3 regions of the Bradyrhizobium huanghuaihaiense genome follow, and region 1 is predicted to be linked to each of the others. Evidence: predicted binding sites of a transcription regulator. Region 1 holds the regulator's gene; each other region holds the start of a gene.

Region 1 (4,667 bases):
CTCGTGATGGACTTGTCCGCATAGAGCGCGGCAAGGTCGGTCTGGGCGCTGCAATCGCCGGCGCGGAAGACCAGCGCAGAACGAGCCTCGTTCGGCCCCCAGATCTCGAAGCGCCGCGCAATCGGCGTTGCCTGCGCGGAGAGGAAGGTCAGCACCCAGGTCTGGTCGGTGCCGGTCCGGTAGGGAACGCCGACGCCGAGATTGATCCCGACCTCGGCGGCGTCTTCCCAGCGCAGAAAGCTCTTGGCGTTGTGCAGGTCCTTGATGATCAGCGGCAGGCCGGCTTTCCAGGTGCGTCCGGGCAGGCCGAAGCCGCGCGGAAACCTGGTGTGGCGCGAGTTGAACTCGAACATGTCGGCGGTGCCATAGTAACCGTCGACCAGGCCCATCTCGTGGGAGGTATCGGGGTCGTTGTGCCAGAGCTCGATCGCGCCGACATGCGCCTCGTCGTCGCCGCAGAACAGGACCATCACGGCTTGCAGGAATTCGCCTGAAAATACCGGCACCGCCACGCCGCAAGTCAGGCCCGCCGCGAGCGCCTGGTCGGTCCGCCTGAAATAGGAGTTGGCGAATTTGGTGAGGATGACGGGATGGCCGGAAGCCCAGGCCTTGCCGGGAAGGCCCTCATCCCGACCGAAGCGCAGCTCTTCACTTGCGGCCCTGAACGCGGACAGCCCTTCGCCGTAGAGGCCCCCGCCGAATTCCAGCCGCGTACGCGTCCGGTCGGGCACCCAGAGTTCAACGACGCGAATGAAGGTCTTCATCGAACGTGTCCGCCGCCTCAAGCCTTTTGGCAGCATCGGCCATTTGCCTGCGGAACGGACGTTCAAAATTCAGGCAGGGCAGCGCAAACTTCGTGCGACGGAGAAGAGCGGCGGCTGATCGGCGAAGGTATTTTCGAAGATGCAAACCACACCACGTCGCCGGCCACGGCCGGCGATGGCGATTTCAATCATGGCCCGACCCGCGAGCCGGGGCTGCTACGATCAGCCGATCGGCAGGCGTGTGATCGTCGGCCTGTCGGCCATGGTCTGCGGCTTGTGCTCGCGCTCGCCGAGTGGCTGGGTCACCGGCAATTGCAGCACGGTTGCGCGCTGGCCTTCGACGAGCTGAGTCACCAGCACGTATTTGCCGTCGGGAAATTCGATCGCATCGTGATGGCGATCCGGAATGTGCGGGTCGATCTTGCCGAACTTGCCGACGCGCGAGTTGATGGTGCGCGTCCAGATCCAGCGATTGTCGTAGCGGACGTTGTCGGCGAAGGCGAGCTCCGTTCCCGGCAGCAGGCATACCGCGACGGACATGTCGGCTTCGGAGGCGAAGCCGCGTGTCGAGGTGCCGCGGAAGGTTGTCGTGACGATCGTCTCACCGACTTCGGCAGGACGCGTCGCGACGGCGTGCAGGCTGTAGTCACACATCGGGGTGCTCCTCATTCGAAGATAGCGACCCGCGCCTCTTGTCGAGGCACAAGCCTCTATCAGAGTGGAAGCATACAACGGTCTGCTTGGTTGTGGGCAAATCTGCGGCTTGGGTCCGCACGCCGCCATCACAATATCTTTTTCAGATGCACGAGGAACAAAGCCCGCTTCCGTGCATTCTGCGAGCTTCTTCTTCGTCAGCGGCCAGCAGGTGCCGACCAGCCCGAATACGGCGAGGCCGGTTGCGACTGCTGTCCAACGGCGTCGCGTGCGTTGCGCAATTGCTCACGCGTCGTCGCTGGCGTCGTCTTGCGGACATGATGCGATCGTGCGGCGACGGCCGGTGACACTGACGTTGCGATCAGCGCCATCGCGACGGTGCTCAAGACGATCTTGCGCATGGTTGTCTCCTCGGTTTCTCAAAGGCCCGTAAAGCGATGCGTGCTTTGCGCGGCGTGCCGAGGATCTAGCGCGGGGGAGGTGGCCGGATAATCTGTGCAGAACCAGAAAGACTATCCAGCCGGAGCGGACAATGATCCGCTCCAATCGTTCAGGCGCGGTCGCCAACTGGCGCCGCGGGATGCACTTAGTACTTCCGGTACAGGCCGATCAGCTTGCCCTGAATCTTCACCCGGTTGGGCGGCAGGATGCGGACCTCATAGGCGGCGTTGGCGGGCTCGAGCGCGATCGATGCGCCGCGGCGGCGGAAGCGCTTCAGCGTTGCTTCCTCGTCGTCGATCAGCGCCACCACGATGTCACCGGTGTCGGCGCTCTCGTTGCGCTGGATCAGCGCCATGTCGCCGTCGAGGATGCCGGCTTCCACCATCGAATCGCCGCGCACTTCGAGCGCGTAGTGCTCGCCGGAGCCGAGCATGTCAGGCGGTACGCTGATAGTGTGGCTGCGGGTCTGCAGCGCCTCGATCGGCGTGCCGGCCGCGATACGGCCCATGACGGGCACGGCGACGGGACGCTCACCCTCGTCAGCCGGCGGGCTGGAGGTCGTGCGCACCTTGCCGAGATTGCCTTCGATGACGCTCGGCGTGAAGCCGCGGCGGTTGCCGGCAGCCGCCTGGAGCTCGGGCAGCTTGATGACCTCGATCGCGCGGGCGCGGTTGGGCAGGCGCCGGATGAAGCCGCGCTCCTCGAGCGCGGTGATCAGGCGATGGATACCCGATTTCGAGCGCAGATCGAGCGCGTCCTTCATCTCGTCGAAGGAAGGCGGCACGCCGCTTTCCTTCAGTCGCTCGCTGATGAACCGCAGGAGCTCGTATTGTTTGCGCGTTAACATCTCGACCAAAATCCCCCGGTTGATGTCGTTCGATTCCGAGACGCTCAGTTCAGCGATAAGCCGCTGCATGCTCGAAACAAATCATGAACGGACACTATATGTTCGATACATGTTCCGCAACTGCTTAATTTACCGTGAACGCGACAAAGTTCGCGGAACGCGTGTGGTGACAGCGTTCATACGGGCAGCAGCAGCACCTCGCATTGCGTGCCGGCTTCGGCCTCGGGCGCGAACGGCGCGCGTACGAGAAGTGCCTGTGCCGCAGCGAGATTCGCAAGCAGCGAGGAATCCTGGTGATTGACGGGCAGGGCGATCAGCGTGCCGTCGTCGCGTCGCTCCAGGCGCGTGCGTAGATAATCCTCGCGCTGGTCGTTGGCATTGAGGTCGCGGCCGAGCACGGCGCGCTCGCGGCGATGATGAATCACGGTGCGACCCGACAGTGCGCGAATCAACGGCACCATGAACAGGAAAGCGCAGACGTAGGATGACACGGGATTGCCGGGCAGGCCGATGACGCGCATCGCGTCGAACCGGCCGTGCATCATCGGCTTGCCCGGCCGCATCGCGATCTTCCAGAACGACATCGCGATCCCCTCGGCCTTGAGCGCCTGCTGGACCAGATCGTGGTCGCCGACCGAGGCGCCGCCGGACGTGATCAGGATGTCGGCGCCACTCTCGCGGGCCCGGCGGATCCCGGCGGTGGTGGCTTCCAGCGTGTCGGCGGCAACGCCGAGGTCGACGGTATCGGCGCCCTCCTGGCGGGCGAGCGCGTGCAGGGCGTAGCCGTTGGAATAGACGATCTGGCCGGGGCCGGGCGTCGCGCCCGGCATCACCAGCTCGTCGCCGGTGGCGAGGATCGCGACCTTCGGACGGCGTTGCACGGGTAGGTGCGGGTGATTCATCCCGGCCGCGAGTGCGAGGTCGCGCTCGGTGAGCCGGGCTCCCTTGCGCAGCAGCACCTCGCCCTCGGCAAAGTCGACCCCGGCGCGCCGGATGTGCCGTCCGGGAATCGCTGCTTCCTTGATCGTGATGCGCTTGCCATCAGCGACCGTATCCTCCTGGATCACGACCGTATCCGCGCCGGCGGGAACGACGCCGCCGGTGAAGATCCGGACCGCTTCGCCGGCGCCGACCAACCCGGCAAACGGCCGCCCGGCCGCGACCTCGCCGATCACCGTCAGTTGGGAATCGATCGTCGCCGCATCGGCCGCGCGCACGGCATAGCCGTCCATCGCCGACATCGCCTGCGGCGGCTGCGTGCGCCGCGCCGCGACGTCGCGCGCGAGCACGCGGTGGTAGGCCTGGTCGAGGGGGACCGTCTCCTCAGGCAGCGGCTCTGCGCCGGCAAGCACCGCGGCAAGCGCGTCAGATACCGGCATCAAGGCCACGGGTGAAAACTCCTGCTGAGCACGTTCGGCAAATCGGCGGCGAGAGTTCTAGCCGAGTGCGGCCGCAGAGGCAAAACAGTGGAGATGCAGGATGATTCAGCCTGCGTCGTTCGCTCTATCGCGAAAGATGGACGTCAAATCCGCCGCGGCATGATCCGGAAGGCGAGGCAGACCGGCACGAGGACGGCCATGGCAAGCACGAGAAGAACGAGCGCCACGGCCAGCATCGGTCAACTCCCTGCCGGCGCGTCCGGACTGACGTCCGGCGCTTTGGGGCCCTGATCCTTGTCGGGCAGCGGGTCGGCCTGGGATTTCAGGTCGGCGGCCTTGCTGATCAACTTGGCGGATAGGTCGGAGTCCGAGGTGGTTCTTGCGAACTCGAGCAGGAGAGAGGCTTGCTTGGTGAGGTAGGATTTGCCCAGCACGTCGATCGGTCCAATGTAGAAGTCCCAACGGACTCAAGAGTCCGGAAGGGCAGATTCCGTTCCCGGAACTTTGTACAAAAATGCACAAAGTGATTTGGTTCCTCATATTTGGCAAACGAGTTCCAGGGAACCGCACCTGCCGGGAGGC
Region 2 (4,667 bases), 2.1 Mb from region 1:
GGCTGGCGGCGATCTTCAGGTCTTCGACAAAGCGCTGATATTCCAGCATCTTGGCCTCCGGATCGGGCAGCCGCAGCAGATAGGACGGGTGCACCGTCACCAGCGCCTTGCGGCCGTCGGGAAGGTCGATCAGCCGGCCGCGGTTCTTGCCGATAGGCGTGATCTTGCCGAACACACTCTGCGCGGCGGTCGCGCCCATCGCGACGATGAGGTCGGGCTGGAGTGCCGAAACTTCCCGCTCATACCATTGCCGGCACGCCCGGATCTCCGGCGTATTCGGCTTCTGGTGCAGGCGGATCTTGCCGCGCGGCACGAATTTGAAGTGCTTCACGGCGTTGGTGACATAGACCTTCTTGCGGTCGACGCCGGCCTCCTCCAGCGCGCGGTCGAGCATCTGGCCGGCCGGGCCGACGAAGGGGTGGCCGGCGAGGTCTTCCTTGTCGCCGGGCTGCTCGCCGACCAGCATGATATTGGCGTTCTTCGGACCCTCGCCGAACACGGTCTGCGTCGCGTCCTTGTAGAGATGGCAGGCGCGGCAATGAGCGGCTTCCTCGCGGAGCGCTTCGAGATCGTCGGCAGCAATTTTGCGTGTCATCGGAGCCTCCGGCCGCTTCTGAGGCTTGTGCGGATCGGTTGCGGCATGGGCGATCATGGCGCCGGTCATGCGCTCGGCATCCTCGATCAAGGGCTTAATGATCGAAGCCTCGGGCAGGTTCCTCCAGTATTTCTTCGGCATCTCGGTCTGCATCGCCTTCACCTTGAGCCGGGCCGGATTGAAGATGCTGGCATAATAGCGCCGCCAGGTTTCCTCCAGCCGGTCTTCGCCGGGCGCTTCGCTCTTGCTGACACCTGATGTGAACGAGAGCGCATGGCCGTCCCAATGCGCGCACAGATCGGGGGTGAGGATCGACCAGGGCATGTCGGCAAAGCGCTTGGCGAAGAACGGGGCTGCGAGCTCGACGATGTGGTGCTCCGGCTCGAACCAGGCGACGTAATGCGCTGCGCGTTCCCTTCCGATTTCGCGGAAGCGCACGAAGGCGTGCATCTTGTGCTCGTCGCGATGGACGGCTCTTGCCATCGCCGTCACCTGCGCGACGTCAGGATCGGTCGCGACCTCGATGAGATCGTGGTTGTCCTTCAGTCGGAACAGCAGGCGATAGAGGATGGCAAAGCGTTGGAGATCGCGATGCAGGATCGCGGCCTTCGCCAGCTCGACGAATTTTGCCGAGACGTTGAAGGTGCCGTCGTTCACCTCGAGGATCGGAGACGGCGCGGGCGGTGCAAACAACTCCGCTTCGCCGCCTTTCACGGTCCAGGTGACATCGCTGGGCTGCACGTGGTGAAGCACGAGGCTACGCGCGGCTTGGCGCCAGCCGTCGAAATCGGTTTCGGTATCGAGGGTAATGTACTGCATCAGAAGCCAAATCCCAGTTGCGTTGCCTTCGGCTTGAATCGTTCGATCAGCCCGGCAGCGTCGAGCCGATGTGGTGAGGGACGGTGATCGCTGAGGACGATGAACGGCAGCGCCTTGTTGCGGGGCACGTGCAGCCGCGCGAGATCGGCGAGGCGGATCGTGGTGGTACGCCGCGTTGCGATGATGCGTTCGACCGCCTTGGTGCCGAAGCCCGGCACGCGCAGCAGCTCCTCGCGGCTGGCGCGGTTGACGTCCAGCGGGAAGCGGTCGCGATGGCGCAGCGCCCAGGCGAGCTTCGGATCGATGTCCAGCGGCAGCATGGCGCTGTCGTCGACAATCTCGCCGACATCAAAGCCGTAGAACCGCATCAGCCAGTCGGCCTGGTAGAGCCGGTGCTCGCGCAGCAGCGGTGGCTGTACCAGAGGCAAAGCGCGGCTCGCATCGGGGATCGGGCTGAAGGCGGAGTAGTAGACGCGCCTCAACTTGTATGAGCCGTAGAGATTGGCGCTGGTGTGGAGAATGGTGTGATCGGAGGCGCTATCGGCGCCGACGATCATCTGCGTGCTCTGGCCGGCCGGCGCGAAGCGCTGCGGCTTTGCCTTCGTCTTCGCGCTACGATCTTCCTCGGCCTCGTCGAGCTTCAGCCGCAGCCGGCCCATGGTGCGGCGGATCGCGCGGACGTCCTTCTCGGGCGCGAATTGCTTAAGGCTCGTTTCCTCAGGCATCTCGATGTTGATGGAGAGACGATCGGCATATTTGCCGGCTTCCGCGATCAGGGCGTCGTCGGCCTCGGGAATGGTCTTGAGGTGGATATAGCCGCGGAAGTGATGCTCCTCGCGCAGCTTTCGCGCGACGCTGACCACCTGCTCCATGGTGTAGTCGGGGCTGCGGATGATGCCGGAGGAGAGGAACAGGCCCTCGATGTAATTGCGCCGGTAGAAGTCGAGCGTCAGCTTGACCACCTCCTCGATGGTGAAGCGGGCGCGCGGCACGTTGGAGGAGGCGCGGTTGACGCAATAGAGGCAATCGTAATTGCAGGCGTTGGTCAGCAGTACCTTGAGCAAGGAGATGCAGCGTCCATCGGGCGCATAGGAATGGCAGATGCCCATGCCGGGCGCGGTCGAGCCCATGCCCTTGCCGTCGCTGGAATCCCGCGTCTCGGTGCCGCTGGAGGCGCAAGACGCGTCGTATTTGGCGGCATCCGCCAGAATCTCCAGCTTGCGTTGTACGTCCATCCTGGAATCCCTTTGATTTAGCTCATGAATCCCTGGCCCGCCAATTCGATTGACTCTTCGGCCGCCGTTAGCTTTATATTAGAACATATCATGAACAAATGAGCCAGTCGTTGGTTCTCTTTTGGAGAGCCATTGGCAATCACCCCTGAAGGAGCGGCGAGCATGAGCGGCGCACGGACAAGCGCGCTTGCGACCTTGCGCGGCCAGATCGAGCGCATCGAGACGGCGGAGGTCGTGCATCAGCAAGACCGCGTCGCCCTCGGCCACGGCGAAGTCGATCGCGTGCTGAAGGGCGGGCTCGCGCGCGCGGCGGTCCACGAGGTGTTTTGCGAAGGGCGCCAGGGCGCGGCCGCGACCGGCTTCGTCATGGGGCTTGCGGGGCGTGTCTCAGCGCGCCGGCCGCTGCTGTGGGTGCGGCAGGATTTTTCGGAAGTCGAGGCCGGCGCGCTGTCGATGAGCGGGCTCGCCGAGCTCGGCCTCGATCCGCGCCGCGTGGTGATGGTGCGCGCCGCCGATGTCGAGAGTGCGCTGCGCACCTCGGCCGATGCGCTCGCCTGCGATGCGCTCGGCGTCGTCGTGCTCGAGCTCTGGGGCGATATCAGGCAGTTCGATCTCGTGGCGAGCCGCAAGCTGACGCTGGCTGCGCAAGGCTCCGGCGTCACCGGTCTGATGCTGCGCATGGCCGCCCAGCCGCTGCCTTCGACCGCGGAGACGCGATGGATGCTGCGCGCGGCGCATTCGCCGCCGGGCTCAGCTTCAATGCCTGCGGCGCCTTGGAGCGCCTGGGGCGCGCCGCGCTTCGATGCCGAGCTCTTGCGCAATCGTCATGGCCCGTGCGGCCGGTGGATCATGGAATGGAATTGTGATGAGTGCCAGTTCAGTGAACCCTCGACGTATTCTCAGCCTGTGGCTGCCGCGCCTGCCCATCGACCGGATCCAGCGGTTCTTCAACAGCGCCGGGCTGGGTAAGGCCAATCATGAGCCGAGCATTGTCGTCATCAAGAACAACAATGCGCTGGTGATCCATGCGGTCGACGAAACCGCCGAGCGTCTCGGCCTGTACATCGGCCAGCCGCTCGCCAATGCGCGGGCGATGTGCCCGGACCTGAAAGTGTTCGACGCCGATGTCGTGGCCGATGCCAAGACGCTCAGTGACATCGCCGACTGGTGCGACCGCTTCACGCCGCTGGTGGCGCTCGATCCGCCGCATGGGCTGTTTCTCGACATCACCGGTTGCGCGCATCTGTTCGGCGGCGAAGCGGCACTGTTGCAGACACTGGTTCGTGCCCTCGCACGTCAGGGCTTTGCCGTCAGCGCGGCGATCGCCGGCACTTCGATTTGCGCGCGCACGCTGACACGGCAGGCATCCGGCACCATCGTGGCCGATGGCGGGGAGGGGGCGGCGATCGACCGGTTTCCGGTGTCCGCGCTCGGTGCGGGCGAGGCCATCACCACCGGCCTGCGTCGTGCCGGCCTGAAGACCATCGGCGATGTCGCCTCGCGCAGCCCCTCCGAGATCACGGCACGGTTCGGTGCGCGGTTTTCGACTTTGCTCGCGCATGCGCTGGGGCAGGGCGATGCGCCGATCAATCCGCGCAAGCCGCTGCCCGATTACATCGTCGAGAAGCGCTTTGCCGAGCCGATCGCGACCGACACCATGATTGCGATTACGCTGTCGCGGCTTGCGGACACGCTGATCGCGTCCATGGAGAAGCAGGGCAAGGGCGCGCGGCGGCTGGAAGCCGCCTTCTTCCGCACCGACGGCGCGGTGCGCGCGATCATGGTCGAGACCGGGCGTCCGGTGACGCGCAGCGCGGTGATCGACCGCCTGTTCCGCGAGCGTCTCGATGCGCTCGCCGATCCCTTGGATCCCGGGTTCGGCTTCGACATGGTGCGCCTGTCGGCGAGCCGCACCGAGATCGTGGTGCAGGAACAGCGCGACCTCGACGCCCATGTCCACGACAATGACGAGCTCGCCGCTTTGATCGATCGCATCGCCGCGCGCATCGGGGGAAAAC
Region 3 (4,667 bases), 3.2 Mb from region 1:
CTGCGCCGCGTCCAGGAAGCTGTCCGGGTCGCTCGCGGCGTAGTCGAGTTGCTTTCCCAGGATGTCCTGGCACTGGCGGATGACCTCCGCCTCGCATTTCCGGTAGCCTTTGGTCAGGACGGCACGGCCGTAGGTCGAAGGTTCGCGCTGCCAAGGGGTCAGGCAACCGTAGCGTTCTCGGGCCACAGCGGCTGCTTCAGGATCTACGCTGTCGAAGTAGGAGAGGACCGCCGCGATCGAGCTTCGCATGTTATAGATGTCGAGCCCGAAGCATGCGGCCTGCTCGCCTACCGGCTTGCCGTCGTTGTGTTCGCGCATCCACTCGACGAAAGCGGCGACATCGGTGTTACGCCACATCCAGGTCGGGAAGCGTTCGAACGGCTTCTCGTCCGGGCCGCGCGACCCTCGATGGCGAACATAGCGGTCGATCGCGGCGGCATCAGGCCAATCCGCTTCCACTGCGACGGTCGTGAAGCCGTGCTTCTCGATCAGGTGTCGCGTGATCGCGGCTCGGGCCTGGTAGAACTCCGACGTACCGTGGCTGGCTTCGCCGAGCAGGACGACGCGGGACTGCGCGAAGCGATCGAACTGGGCACCGAAGCCCGGATCGCGGAAGGAAGGCAAGGGTTCGACGGCGGCGCCGATCATCTCGGTCAGCGAGCGGAAATGCGTGCGTCCGGGGATGTGGTTGCTGGCGGAACGCGTGCCGTCCTCGGCCCATCCCTGCTCCCCGATCAGGGGCACGAAGCGGACGGCCCCGAAGGTTTCTTCTTCGTATTCGGTGTCGCTCCAGCGCGTGATCCGCAGCAGCGACTGTTCGTGTTCGGAATCACCGACCGGAATGACGAGGCGCCCGCCGATAGACAATTGCCGCTTGAGTGCATCCGGCACGATGGGACCGCCGGCGGCGACCAGGATCGCGTCGAATGGCGCCGCTTCGGGCAAGCCGCGGGTGCCGTCTCCGGTATGGACGATGCAATTGTCGTACCCGAGCGCCGCAAGCCGCCCAGCGGCGATCCTGGCCAGATCTTCATGCCGTTCGATGGTGTGGACAGTTTTGGCGAGCCGCGACGCGACCGCCGCGGCATAGCCCGAACCGGTTCCGACTTCGAGCACCTTGTCCGGCGGCTTCAGTTCGGCCGCTTCGGTCATCAGTGCGACGATGTAGGGCTGCGAGATGGTCTGCCCGTTCGCGATAGGCAGCGCACCGTCCTCATAGGCGAACTCCTCCAGGCCGGATTCCACGAACCGCTCCCGAGGAATCTGCTTCATCGCGTTCAGAACGCGTCGATCGCGGATTCCGCGGCGTGCGAGTTGAACGTCGACCATGCCGTGGCGAAGATGTGAAAAATCGGTCATGGCAACCGATCCAACGAATTACGAAGGTGCCTGGAAGCGCATGCGCAAGGCCATCAACCGTACCGCCGGCCGAGACTCTGCCGGTTTTACAGACGATCGCGGAGCTCGGTCACACCTTCCTCCTGGGCGCAGTGGTCGCAGCAATAATACGTGCCGTTCTTTTCAAGGCCGTGTCCAACAATGCGCGTTCCGCAATGTTTGCACGTCGGGGCCAGGGCATGAATTGCGCACTCAAAGCTATCGAACGTGTGCGCCTGGCCGTTCATCGTCACCTGAAAAGCTTTGTCATAGTCATTGCCGCAGGTTTCGCATGTCGACATTATGCCTCCTTCACGCCGCACGGCGCTTGCGAGTTTGAGCAGCTTTCTTGGCTGACTTGGAACGTTCAGAGGCTGGGCGGCTGGCGGACGCTTTTCCGCCAAGCCTGCCGCCCTTGCGGGACGGTGAAGTGTCTTCTTCGGTGCCTCTGCCGGACCCGCTCTTTTTGCCACCATGGGTTTCTTTGTTTACGGTTGCCCAGGCTCGCCGTTCGGCTTCCTTGTCGGGAACGCCTCGAGCTTCGTAACCTTCCTCGATGTGCTCGGCCTGTCGCTTCTGCTTGTCGGTGTAGCTTCGTTTGTCTCCGCGTGGCATCACGGCCTCCTTTGACAAAATCGCCTCTTGTTCTACTGCCGCTATTCAACGCCAGCCCTCTTGCGCATTTCTTCAATGAGCTTGGACGCCTGCGCCTTGGTGAGGTCCTTCCCGACCGTGAAGGGCTGGTGTGCTTGTTCTGACAGGGTCTGCAAGTAGGATGCCTGGGCGTCAGTCATCGGCTCGTCCCCCGACACCCAATCGTCGGGGTCCTTCTTAATATTGGCAGCGGTTTCCTTGGTGCTCATGGGCGTTGCCTTGCGCTAGGAACGGTGAAGCTCACTGACGCTAGGAACGGTGGAGTTCTCTGATTGTTCCTATTTCGAGTGACAAATCCAGACCGATTCGGCAATCCCGATGCGATCTTGAATGTGGCGCCCGCTGAGAATCGGCCCTTGCGATACTCTGTGGACACGAAGGATCGCCGGGCTCCTGCCACCTTCCCAACCGCCTCGCTACCTTGGAAGTGCGGGAAGCTCTCTCCAATGGCGTCCAAGGCGAGGCAAGGCAGCGCATTCGTAGTGCCGAAGCGCCGGCTTCTGCGATCCGTCGTGCGACGCTGCGCGTCAGGGAGCGGATGATGCAGTTTCGCCGGTCAACGAGATTGGCTGGCGGCGCGCGGATGATGCCCCGGTTGGGCTTCGGAGGCCCACGCTCGCTCTCCACTTGGGCGCGGTGGCGTCTTCATGCTCTTCGAGGTAGGCGATCAGGATGTCCGCGCCCTCGCGAGCGAAGGCGATGGCGACGGCTCTTCCAATTCCACTGTCACCGCCCGTGATAATGGCCCGTTTGCCCCGCAGACGGCCCGAGCCCTTGTAGCTGTTCTCGCCGTGATCCGGACGCGGATCCATCTTCGCGGTCGAACCGGGCATCGGTTGGCTCTGACTGGGGTACGGCGGCTTAGGATAGTCGGGCATTGTCAGAGCGGTCTCCACTCGTCGAGAACCCGACAACCGCCTGGCAATGCCCAAGGTTCCTAAGCAGTTGCCGACCGTCCCCGCCGATTACCGCTCGCGAAGCGCTTGCGCACAGGCGCGCCCGGCTTCCGTCGCAACAATCGAGGGTCGCCCGATCTGCATAGAGCGCCAGCAGGTCCTCTAGACGTTTGGCCCGGTGGCGCTTGCGCTGTGCCCACATTCGCGCTCGCCCGATCTTATCGACGATCCTGATCCAGATCAGTATCGGATGACAAGGCGCCTCTAGATACATTTCACCTGCTTCGCGTTCGCAAGGTGGAGCATCGTGCAAATGGGGCGTGACGATCTACATAGCCGGGCTTCTGATTTGATCAAGCGGGGGTTAGGTCTTTTTCGTTCCACGAGAGCACAGCCTGCCGCTGTCCACGAGCGCGGGCTTTGACGAAGGCATTGTCGAGCTGACCAGTCTGCGGACGCCCTGTGTCCTCATCGAACGCTTCCAGGCCGGCTTGAAACGGCAGCTCTCGTCGGCGGAAAACGCGCGCTCCATTCAAATCTGGGGTGCTGGGCGTGGTGCGGGCCGGCGGACCGGTCGCGGCCGGCGACAGCGCGCGGGTTCGGCTGCCGTCCTCTTCGTTTCGCGCCTCACCGGCCTTGTAAGAGCGCGGTACCGAATCGAAGCTCGTTCGGTTGACCGGACAGGCATGGCCGCAAGGTAACGGCGGTACGCTTGGGGCTGGGGGATCAATCGACAGTCCGGGACTATCTAAGCCGCCGCGCCCAGCTGGCGGCTTTTTCTTTGGCCTCGATCTTTCCTTCCCCGCAACGCCAGATTGATCTCCTCGAGCAAGCGTGGGTCAGGAATTGCCGCATCGCAGAAGTGCCGATACCTAGCGGATATTCCCTGTGCTTAGCAGGTGAACCCGCCTACTTGAGCGGGAGGAGCCACGTTTTCCTTAAAGGCGTCCCTTATTAGGAACGAGCTCTCGACTTCGACATTCCATTCGAAATGCAATCGGGAGCCTCAGCATGGCCACGCAAATCGTTATGGATCACAGCGGCGACAGCCGGCACTTTTTCGACAACTCCGAGGCAGATGCCTTGGCAGAAGCAGAGAGGTTATTCCTAGAATTCACCAGCAAGGGTTATACTGCGGCGGTGCGGACAGACCCTGGCGAGGTAACCAGGATCACCACATTCGATCCAGCGGCGGAAGAGACATTGTTTTTCCCGCGGCTTGTGGGTGGGTGAGCACAAGTGAAGAATGTGTCCCGTCGCGCAGGTAATTGGAGTCTGCGGAGCTTGGCCGTTGGTAAGCTTTATCAAGCGGCCAAGGACGAGAAGACGAGCTTCGCTCGCTCCCTGCGGCTTCTGCGTTCATGGCTTTCGCTCCAGCAAAGAGTTCAATTCGACACGAAAGGATACTTCGACGTCGTCGGATGTGATACCGGAAAGCGCTACCGCATTCGTCGGGGAACATCAGCTAACGTCCACGAAATCGATGAATATGGGCGTCTCGGGACGGGGCGATGCTTCGTTCCGCTCGGTGGCTTGCCACATGGCGACGTCATGCTTGCTCAGAAGATCGCTCTGGAGACGGACGAGGCGCGCGCCTTGAACGTCGCCAACAGCTTCCCTGGGCCTGTCACCTGGCGAATGCCACGTCTTTCTTCAGAGAGGAGAAGTTCACGGCGCTCTCTTTCGACCGAGTTGGGTCAATCGCATCAGTGATTCGATTGATTCGGTTGGTTGGATGCA

The links. Region 1 encodes LexA, which represses DNA repair genes until DNA is damaged. Its sites were predicted from a motif close to TGTTCNNNNTGTGTTCNG; they were not measured.
Region 2: the regulator LexA is predicted to act here: its motif matches at 2,729-2,746, upstream of N2603_RS30870 (ImuA family protein).
Region 3: the regulator LexA is predicted to act here: its motif matches at 2,294-2,311, upstream of N2603_RS35970 (DUF3072 domain-containing protein).

Annotation. Positions count from the first base shown of each region.
Region 1 covers NZ_CP104172.1:4,461,624-4,466,290, forward strand. The annotation lists gene N2603_RS21300 (GAF domain-containing protein) at 1-764, opposite strand, end outside; gene N2603_RS21305 (hypothetical protein) at 751-882, shown strand; gene N2603_RS21310 (hypothetical protein) at 987-1,418, opposite strand; gene N2603_RS21315 (hypothetical protein) at 1,616-1,819, opposite strand; gene lexA (transcriptional repressor LexA) at 2,005-2,706, opposite strand; gene N2603_RS21325 (molybdopterin molybdotransferase MoeA) at 2,883-4,094, opposite strand; gene N2603_RS21330 (hypothetical protein) at 4,325-4,519, opposite strand.
Region 2 covers NZ_CP104172.1:6,520,583-6,525,249, reverse strand. The annotation lists gene N2603_RS30880 (UdgX family uracil-DNA binding protein) at 1-1,414, opposite strand, end outside; gene N2603_RS30875 (putative DNA modification/repair radical SAM protein) at 1,414-2,649, opposite strand; gene N2603_RS30870 (ImuA family protein) at 2,812-3,618, shown strand; gene N2603_RS30865 (Y-family DNA polymerase) at 3,515-4,667, shown strand, end outside.
Region 3 covers NZ_CP104172.1:7,633,090-7,637,756, reverse strand. The annotation lists partial or broken gene N2603_RS35985 (protein-L-isoaspartate(D-aspartate) O-methyltransferase) at 1-1,359, opposite strand, end outside; gene N2603_RS35980 (hypothetical protein) at 1,446-1,679, opposite strand; gene N2603_RS35975 (plasmid stabilization protein) at 1,690-1,992, opposite strand; gene N2603_RS35970 (DUF3072 domain-containing protein) at 2,034-2,240, opposite strand; partial or broken gene N2603_RS35965 (SDR family NAD(P)-dependent oxidoreductase) at 2,670-2,909, opposite strand; gene N2603_RS35960 (hypothetical protein) at 3,939-4,160, shown strand; gene N2603_RS35955 (hypothetical protein) at 4,212-4,640, shown strand.